2 regions of the Enterococcus sp. CR-Ec1 genome follow, and region 1 is predicted to be linked to the other one. Evidence: riboswitches for the same ligand, from Rfam matches in the RefSeq annotation. Region 1 holds a riboswitch; the other holds the start of a gene.
What was found. A riboswitch is a leader RNA that binds a small molecule or an ion and turns the genes downstream of it on or off. The one in region 1 is predicted to bind FMN.
Positions count from the first base shown of each region.

Region 2: another riboswitch for FMN. It lies ahead of CXM95_RS05615 (ECF transporter S component); the one in region 1 lies ahead of ribD (bifunctional diaminohydroxyphosphoribosylaminopyrimidine deaminase/5-amino-6-(5-phosphoribosylamino)uracil reductase RibD).

Region 1 is NZ_CP025223.1:3,520,627-3,525,045, reverse strand. It holds gene CXM95_RS16970 (HAD-IC family P-type ATPase) at 1-2,133, shown strand, start outside; FMN riboswitch at 2,328-2,466, shown strand; gene ribD (bifunctional diaminohydroxyphosphoribosylaminopyrimidine deaminase/5-amino-6-(5-phosphoribosylamino)uracil reductase RibD) at 2,579-3,655, shown strand; gene CXM95_RS16960 (riboflavin synthase) at 3,640-4,227, shown strand; gene CXM95_RS16955 (bifunctional 3,4-dihydroxy-2-butanone-4-phosphate synthase/GTP cyclohydrolase II) at 4,205-4,419, shown strand, end outside.
Region 2 is NZ_CP025223.1:1,165,346-1,169,764, forward strand. It holds gene CXM95_RS05600 (segregation/condensation protein A) at 1-477, shown strand, start outside; gene scpB (SMC-Scp complex subunit ScpB) at 470-1,054, shown strand; gene CXM95_RS05610 (pseudouridine synthase) at 1,057-1,773, shown strand; FMN riboswitch at 1,853-1,977, shown strand; gene CXM95_RS05615 (ECF transporter S component) at 2,128-2,721, shown strand; gene CXM95_RS05620 (ferredoxin) at 2,779-2,994, opposite strand; gene CXM95_RS05625 (helix-turn-helix domain-containing protein) at 3,021-4,016, shown strand; gene CXM95_RS05630 (RecQ family ATP-dependent DNA helicase) at 4,010-4,419, shown strand, end outside.

The sequences.
Region 1 (4,419 bases):
TCGGTGGAAAAAATAACAGATGCCTTAGTGGATGAAGCAACCCCATTAGCAGAACAACGGAATTTGGCGTTTGCTTCGACTTCCGTGACGTCAGGAAGCGGGAAAGGCATCGTGATCGCTACCGGCGCCACGACTGAGATCGGGAAAATCTCCACAGAAGTCAATCAAACGGAAGAACGAAAAACGCCGTTGATGAAAGAAATCGATGGGCTGGGGAAAGGCATCACCTATGTGATCATGGGCGTGGCGGTCTTGCTGTTTATCGTCAGTTTGTTCCAGCAAACCTACGCGATCTCTGTCTTGTCCTTAGCCGTCGTCACCATGATCGTCGGCTCGATCCCAGAAGGATTGCCAGCAACGACCTCGGTGGTTTTGGCGATGGGTGTCAGCGACATGGCAAAAAACAAGCACACCATCATCAAAACACTGCCGGCGGTTGAAACGCTAGGCTCAGTGGATGTGATCGCGACGGATAAGACCGGTACCCTGACCAAAAATGAAATGACGGTCAAAGACATCGTATTGGCTGAGCAGGAATATGAAGTGACGGGTGACGGCTATGCGCCGGTGGGCGTGATTCGTCCAAAGCAGGAGGACGTTCGCACGCAAGACATCTTGCAGTTGTTTTTGGAAGCTGGCTACGAAGCCAACGATACGGTATTGGTGCCAGAAGGAAATCACTGGACGATCAATGGGGAACCAACAGACGGCTCCTTTTTGACGCTGTATCATAAGCAATTTGCCTATCCGCAAGCACCTGCTTACCAAGAGCTGGATATGCTGCCCTTTGATTCGGACAACCGCTACATGGCGAAACTAGTGGCAAACCCTGCGGGGGAACGCTTGTTATTTGTTAAAGGCTCCCCAGATAAATTGTTTGAAATGGTGCAAAAACAAGCGGCACCTTTTAATGAAGCCTATTGGACAGGTCATGTTCGCCGCTTGTCGGCAGAAGGCAAACGAGTGGTAGCGGTGGGCTATCAGAAAGTTTCGATTGATCACATTGATGAAACGATTTTTGAGCAAGGGCTACAATTGCTAGGGATCGCCGGGATCATCGATCCGCCGCGAGAAGAAGTGATTGCCTCCCTGAAGGAAATGAACCAAGCCGGTGTTCAAGTGAAAATGATCACTGGGGATCATCCTCTGACCGCCAAAGCGATTGGGGAAAAGCTTGGCTTAGCGGATGAGATTCACGTCGTGACTGGGGCCGAGTTGGATCAGATGAGTGAAGCTGAATTTCAAGATGCTGCCTTGACGAATCAAGTCTTTGCACGAACCACGCCGAAAAATAAATTGGACATTATCAGAGCGCTACAAGCCAAAGGCAAAGTCACGGCGATGACAGGGGATGGTGTCAACGATGCCCCTGCGTTGAAGCGGGCGGATATTGGTGTAGCGATGGGGATCAGCGGCACGGATGTAGCCAAAGACTCTGCTGATATGATCTTGACCGATGACAATTTCGGTACCATGTCCTTAGCGATTCGCGAAGGACGTAGGATCTATGACAACATCAAAAAGAGCATTCTGTTTCTGTTGCCGACATCTTTTGCCGAAGGGCTGATCATTGCCTTTACGATCATGATGCAAAAAGAATTGCCGCTGCAGGCGACACAACTGCTGTGGATCAACATGGTTTCTGCTATTACGATCCAGTTTGCGTTTATCTTTGAACCAGCAGAGTCTGGGATCATGAACCGCAAACCGCGAAAGACAGGTAATAAATTGTTGAATCGCCACGATATTTGGCAGATGGCGTATGTATCGATTTTGATGGCAGTCATCAGTTTGATCGCTCATGACTGGCTCTTGCTGCAAGGCGTCAGCGAAGCCGTTGCCAGTACCATGATGGTCAATATCGTGGTCTTGAGTAAGATTTTTTATTTGTTCAACATCCGTACCAGTGCACCAGCGTTTTCTAAAGCTTCCTTCACCAATCCAAAAGCGTTCGTGATCATTGGTGTGATGCTGGTTCTGCAACTGTTATTGACCTATGTCCCATTTATGCAAAGCGCCTTTCATACGGAGGACATGTCCTTGATCGGCTGGGTCATCTCAGCAGCTTCTGGGATGGTCGTCTTACTCGTGACGGAGTTCGATAAATGGCTTCGTTCGAGAAAAAATATTTAACCTAGGTTTTCTCGTGTTTTTTTACAGGCAAAATCGCCTTGCTGCAGCTTAGGGAAATGGCGGAACGACAAGGGATTTCTGCTGTCGCTGCTTTGGGATTGCCAAAAGAAAAAGCCAAGAGGAATTCCTATTGGCTTGTAATCAGGCCTATTGACAAACAAAAATGGTCGGGCTAAAATGCACATGAATTGAATAGTATTCTTCGGGGCAGGGTGTAATTCCCGACCGACGGTGACAAGTACAATGCTTGAAGTCCGTGACCCGCATAGCTATGCGGTGGAGCCAGTGTGAATCTGGCACCGACAGTGAAAGTCTGGATGGGAGAAGAAAAACCACAAAATTTCAAGGGGCGCAGTGCGTCTAAAACTGATTTTTTGCCGGTCTTGTTTGTCTATGCCTCGTGAGATTCTCACGAGGCATTTTTTTATTGAAAGGAGGAAGGAAGATGCATAACGAATACATGCGTTTGGCGATCGCAGAAGCCAAAAAAGGGCGTTACCAAACCTTTACCAATCCGCTAGTGGGCGCCGTGATCGTCAAAGAGCAACGGATCATTGCCAAAGGGGCTCACTTAGTCTATGGGCAGCCCCATGCGGAACGAAACGCCATCGAACAATGCCATTCCTCCGAAGACCTAATCAATTCGACTTTATACGTGACATTAGAACCTTGTAACCATCAAGGAAAACAGCCGCCTTGCACCCAGCTGATCATCGACAGCGGCATCAAAAAAGTAGTCGTCGGCCAGTTAGACCCTAACCCGATCGTGGCTGGACAAGGCAAGCGCTTTTTAGAAAATCAGGGCATCGACGTGTTGGTGGGTATCGAAGAAACAGAAGTGCGCCGTTTGAATCCACACTATAATTTTTACCATCAGCATCAGCGACCTTACGTGGCATTGAAGCAAGCGATCACTTTAGATGGTCGGATCGCTCATGATGCGTTAACCCGCAGTGCCATCACTGGTTCAGCGGTTTGGCAAAAGGTCCATCAAGAACGTGGGGACTATCAAGGAATCTTAGTGGGCAGTCAGACGGTGTTGACGGATGATCCCACCTTATTAACCACGGTTGAAACCAGCTTTCCGCCGATTCGCATCGTGGTAGACCGTCGGGGGCGAACGCTGTCGCAACCCGATTTGGCACTGTTTGCCGATGATTCAGCACCCGTGTGGATTTTTACGCAGCAGACAGCTGTCAGCGACTTGCCAGCGCATGTCTCAGTGATCCAGCTGGAAGAGTTGACGATCGCTGCATTGTTGAAGGAGCTTGCCACACGACAGGTCCAATCGCTTTACGTAGAAGGAGGCGCTGCGATCCATGATGCCTTTTTAGCCAGCGGACTGTGGCAAGAAAGCATTACCTATGTGGCGCCAAAGTTTCTTGGGGGCAATAGTCTTGCAAGTTTTACCAGTGAGCGTACCCCGAAACAGCTGCAGCAGCTAACAGAGGTGACGGTGACGGCAGTTGGGGAAGATGTTTGCATCCGAGGAAGGAGACCAGAGGAATGTTCACAGGATTGATTCAGGAAAAAGGCCGTATCAAAGAGATCCGCAAGCAAAGCCGCACGATCCAGCTAACCTGCAGTGCGTCGGAAGGCTTGTTGGCGGATTACCAGATCGGAGACAGTATGGCGATCAACGGGACGTGTTTGACGGCGATCGCCAAACAAGCGACGACGTTTACGGTGGATATCATGCCAGAAACCTTTCAACGTACGACCTTTAAACAACTCTCGGTGGGTGCCGAAGTCAATTTGGAACGAGCGATGGCAGCAACGCAGCGTTTTGAAGGCCACTTTGTCGCTGGCCACATCGATGTAACGACCCGTTTGATCCAGAAAAAGCAGTTGGAAAATGCCTTGATCTTGACATTTGCTTATCCTGTCAGTGTGCAAGGGGAAATCATTTCGCAAGGGTCGATTGCGATCAATGGCGTCAGTTTGACGGTTACCCAGACGACGGCACAGGCATTTTCCGTTAGCTTGATCCCCCATTCCAAAGACCAGACGACGCTGGGGCAGTTGAAACAAGGGGAGTGGGTCAATATCGAGACGGATATGATCGGGAAATATGTCAAATACCAACGAAAATGAAAGAAGGCAGACGATGCATAAAGTAGAACAAGCAGTGGAATGGTTAAAAAAGGGCGGCTTAGTGATTGTCGCCGATGATGAAAATCGGGAATCAGAAGGAGATTTGATTGGGATCGCTGAATACGCAACGCCAGAATCTGTCAATTTTATGGCGACTTATGGCCGCGGCTTGATCTGTGCACCCCTCTCACA
Region 2 (4,419 bases), 1.5 Mb from region 1:
CGGGATATGCTGGTGGCACAACTGCTAGAATACCGAAAATTTAAGTACGCAGCCGAACAGCTTTCAGAAAAAGCGGAAGAGCGCAGTTTGTATTACACGAAAGATCCGATGGATGTCGATGAATACAAAGAGGAAGAAGATCAATTAAGAGCCAATCAATTCAACACGATCGATCTCTTTTTGGCTTTTCAAAAAATGATCGAGAAAAAGAAAAATCGCCAAGTACTAGAAACCAAGATTTCTCCTGATGAAAGCACCATCGATGAAAAGATGGCGGCGATTCAGTTGGAGATGCAACATGTGAGTGCTAAAAAAGGCCGCAGCTTTGATTCGTTTTTTACTTCTTACAATAAAACAGAAGTTGTGGTAACCTTTATGGCACTGTTAGAATTAATGAAAAAAGGAACGATTCGAGTAGAGCAATCAGACAATTATGCGTCGATTCTGCTCTATCCAACAGGTAAAGAAGATGAGTAAATATAGTGAATTAGAAGCGATCTTATTCGTCGTCGGTGATGAGGGGATCGGACTTGAAGAACTGAGTTATTTAGTCAAAAGTAATACTGCCAGTGTCTATCAGCATTTGCAGGAACTAAATCAGCAATATGAAGAAAATGAACATACCGCGTTGCATATTCTAGAAGTTGGCAATCATTTTATTTTAACCACTAAAAAGCAATTTGCCCCTTTATTGAAGAAATACGCCGAATCACCGATGGGGAGTTCATTGTCGCAAGCCGCTTTGGAAACTTTGTCGATCATTGCTTATAAGCAACCGATCACTCGGATGGAAGTAGAAGAGATTCGCGGCGTTCAATCCAGCGGTTCGGTCCAAAAACTGGTGGCAAAGCGGCTGATTGAAGAAAAGGGACGCGTGGACGGACCAGGACGAGCGATCCTATACGGTACGACGGAATACTTTATGGATTATTTTGGCTTAAAAAGTTTGGCTGAATTGCCTGACATCCAATCAATGGAAGATGAACTTGAAGAAGATACACCGTTTGATCTTTTTTACGACCGCTACAAACAAGCAGAAACAGAAGGAGAATGAAGATGGAACGTTTGCAAAAAGTGATTGCCCATGCCGGCATCACCTCAAGAAGAAAAGCTGAAGGACTGATAACCGAAGGCCGTGTGCGAGTCAATGGACAAGTAATCAAAGAATTAGGGGTCCAAGTCGGTTCAAAAGATGTCGTTGAAGTGGACGGCGTTCCGATCGAACAAGAACAACATGTCTATTATCTGTTCTATAAACCTCGTGGCGTGATCTCAGCTGTAACAGATGATAAAAAACGCAAAGTCGTTTTGGATTATTTTGCTGAAGTCCCTGAACGGGTGTATCCAGTCGGCCGCTTGGACTATGATACCTCCGGTTTGCTGCTACTGACAAATGATGGGGAATTGTCACAGACACTGATGCATCCAAAACACGAAGTCGAAAAAGTGTATGTTGCCAAGGTCAAAGGCATTGCGGATAAAAAGCAACTGCTCCCATTGACAAAAGGAATTCGGATCGAAGGGCGTAAGACCGCGCCTGCTCGCTTTGAAATCTTATCGACAGACCAAACGGCACAATCTAGTATTGTGCAATTGACGATCCACGAAGGTCGCAATCATCAAGTCAAAAACATGCTAAAAGCAGTTGGTTTGCCTGTGCAAAAACTAAAACGGGAAAACTATGGTCCGTTAGATTTAAAAGGTCTTCGTCCAGGGGAATACCGAGAGTTGTCGAAGAAAGAAGTCAGCCAGCTGAAAAACAGTGCAAAATAGTTGAAAAGTATCTGAAAACGTAACTATTGTTAATTTTTAGATTTTGTGTATAATAGAACATGTAATAAATAGAATAAAGGTTCGTCTTCAGGGGCAGGGTGCAATTCCCGACCGGTGGTTATAGTCCACGACCTATTTCTTCGGAAATAGCTGAATCGGTGAAATTCCGATACCGACAGTACAGTCTGGATAAAGAAGATAGAGCGTATTTGATTTGCTTATGGCTATTTCGAATGCCCTCTTTTTTCCCTGTGGAAAAAAGAGGGCATTTTTTGTCTGGCGCCGACAAGAAAGCCGAGGAAATTTAATAGGTTCGTTTGAAGAGGAATCCTGAACTTAGGAGGATTTATACTGATGAACAACAAAACAAGAAAAATGGTGACGATCGCCATGTGTGCTGCTATGGGAACAATTTTGCAATTTATCGCTTTTCCAATTTTTCCGGCATTCAGCTTTTTAAAGATCGATTTTAGTGATATTCCCGTGATGATCATGATGTTTTTATTTGGTCCTTGGAGTGGGGTAGTGACTGCCTTCATTCGTTCGGTCCTGCATTTGTTCTTATCTGGTTTTTCACCTGCTGATATGGTGGGAGATACGGCAAGCTTTTTAGCATCATGTGCCTTTACTTTGCCAATGTACTACTTTTTCCGCAAAGGTATCCACACCAAAAACAAAATGGTTGGTGTCATCAGCGGTATCTTGTCGGTAACGATTTTTATGAGTGTGGCGAACCTATTTGTGATCACACCGCTTTATCTACGCTTTTTCGGGGTCACAGCCGATCAATTTTTAGGGATGTCTTTGCCGCAATATGTGGCGATCGGGATTTTACCCTTCAATTTGGTTAAAGGAGCGATCGTCAGTGCCGTCTTTTTAGCACTACATGCCAAACTGCTCCCATGGTTGGCTCGTAAGCAGCCCCATCATTCTGCTATAGGAAAATAAAAAATGAGCCGACTTGCTGTGGCAGACGAAAGGTCTGTTAATGGCAGGTCGACTTTTTTATTTTTCTATAAGGATCGCTCTGGTGGGGCATTTGCGATAAGCAGTTTTGACTTTTTCTTGTTGTTCTTCTATGATAAACTGTTGCCGTGCACTCGGTTCTTGGGCAAATAAAACGATCCCATCTTCATCATAATCGAAGATCTCGGGAGCATAGATCGCACATAGTCCACAAGCAATGCAGCGCTCAGGAACAATTTTACAGCGTTGTGACATTTTTTAGTCCTTTCTGGGAGGAAGATATGGATTCTTTTATTTTAGCGCTGTTTTCTGATACTGACAAGTTGCGTCCATCGACACTTTATCAAATTCTCATTGGTAAGCGCACTAGCTCTGTCTTGAGTTATGCCTTTTTTTATGATCGATTAGGTCTTTTTCAAGCGTTGCCACAGTTGAATGAGAGGGAGTATCAACAGACGATCGCTGACTTGATCCAACAAGGGATGCTAAGTCGAGATTCAGATGGTCTGCTGCTCAAAAGGACCGCTGCAAATTATGAACAGTCAAGAGAAATGTTGTTGCATCATACGGATTATTTTCGGTATGGACGAACGACGGAGGAGGCGTGGCGTTTTGTCCGACTGCTGGTTCAAGCAGCTGCATATCAAGAGGTGACGAATCAGTATATTCCTGTTGAGAACACGCCTTTATATACAGAACCTGTGCGTCGACTGATCCATCAATACCCTGAAATCAAAAAGATCACTCATCGAGAACTTTCGGCAGTTTTTGCCCAACTTCCCGCAGAAGTCGCAGATTTTTTAGCGGGTACCTTATCTGGTCCTGATCTTCTGGGGCAGGCGTTTTTCCAACTTTTGCCAGAATCTGTACAAGGTAAGCCTTGGGACAATCTTTATGTAGGAGCTGCGATCCATCAATTTTTAGCCCTGGTTGAAAAAGAGTCTCAGATGGTTCTGTTTCAAGGATTGTCACCTTTTCTAAATAGGAATCTGAATCAAAGTATGCTGGAAAGTCGTGCATTGTTCTTGCAAGGAGCTTCTGTTGAGCAGATCATGGAAAAAAGAAGGATCAAACGAGGAACCGTTAATGATCATTTGATTGAGTGGGCACTGCTTGATCCGACATTTCCGTATCAGCGCTTTGATACATCATTGCTGAATAAGCTGCCAGAAACTTCTTGGAAAAACAGCTATCAAGAATTACAGGAGCTTCTTACGACTGATTTTTTGACGATCCGTTTGTTACAGATTGCTCAGAAACGGGGGATTCGATGTTAGAAAACGCACTGAATCAGTACTTTGGCTTCAAAACATTTCGTCAAGGACAAAAAGAAGTCATCGAAAGTGTTTTAGCGCAGCAAGATACGTTGGCGATTTTGCCTACCGGGAATGGCAAAAGTCTCTGTTATCAGCTGCCAGGGTACCTCATAGATGGCATCGTAATCATTATCTCACCGCTTGTTTCTTTAATGGAAGATCAAGTCTATGGCCTACAAAAGCAAGGGGAAAAACGCGCGATTGCGTTTAATAGTCAACTGGACCTTGCCGATCGTCACTATGTGATGCAGCATTTATCGCAGTACAAATTTTTGTTTTTAAGTCCAGAAATGATCGTGCAAGAAGCCATTTTGCAACAACTCGAACGAGCTAAGATCGCTATGCTCGTGGTGGATGAAGCTCA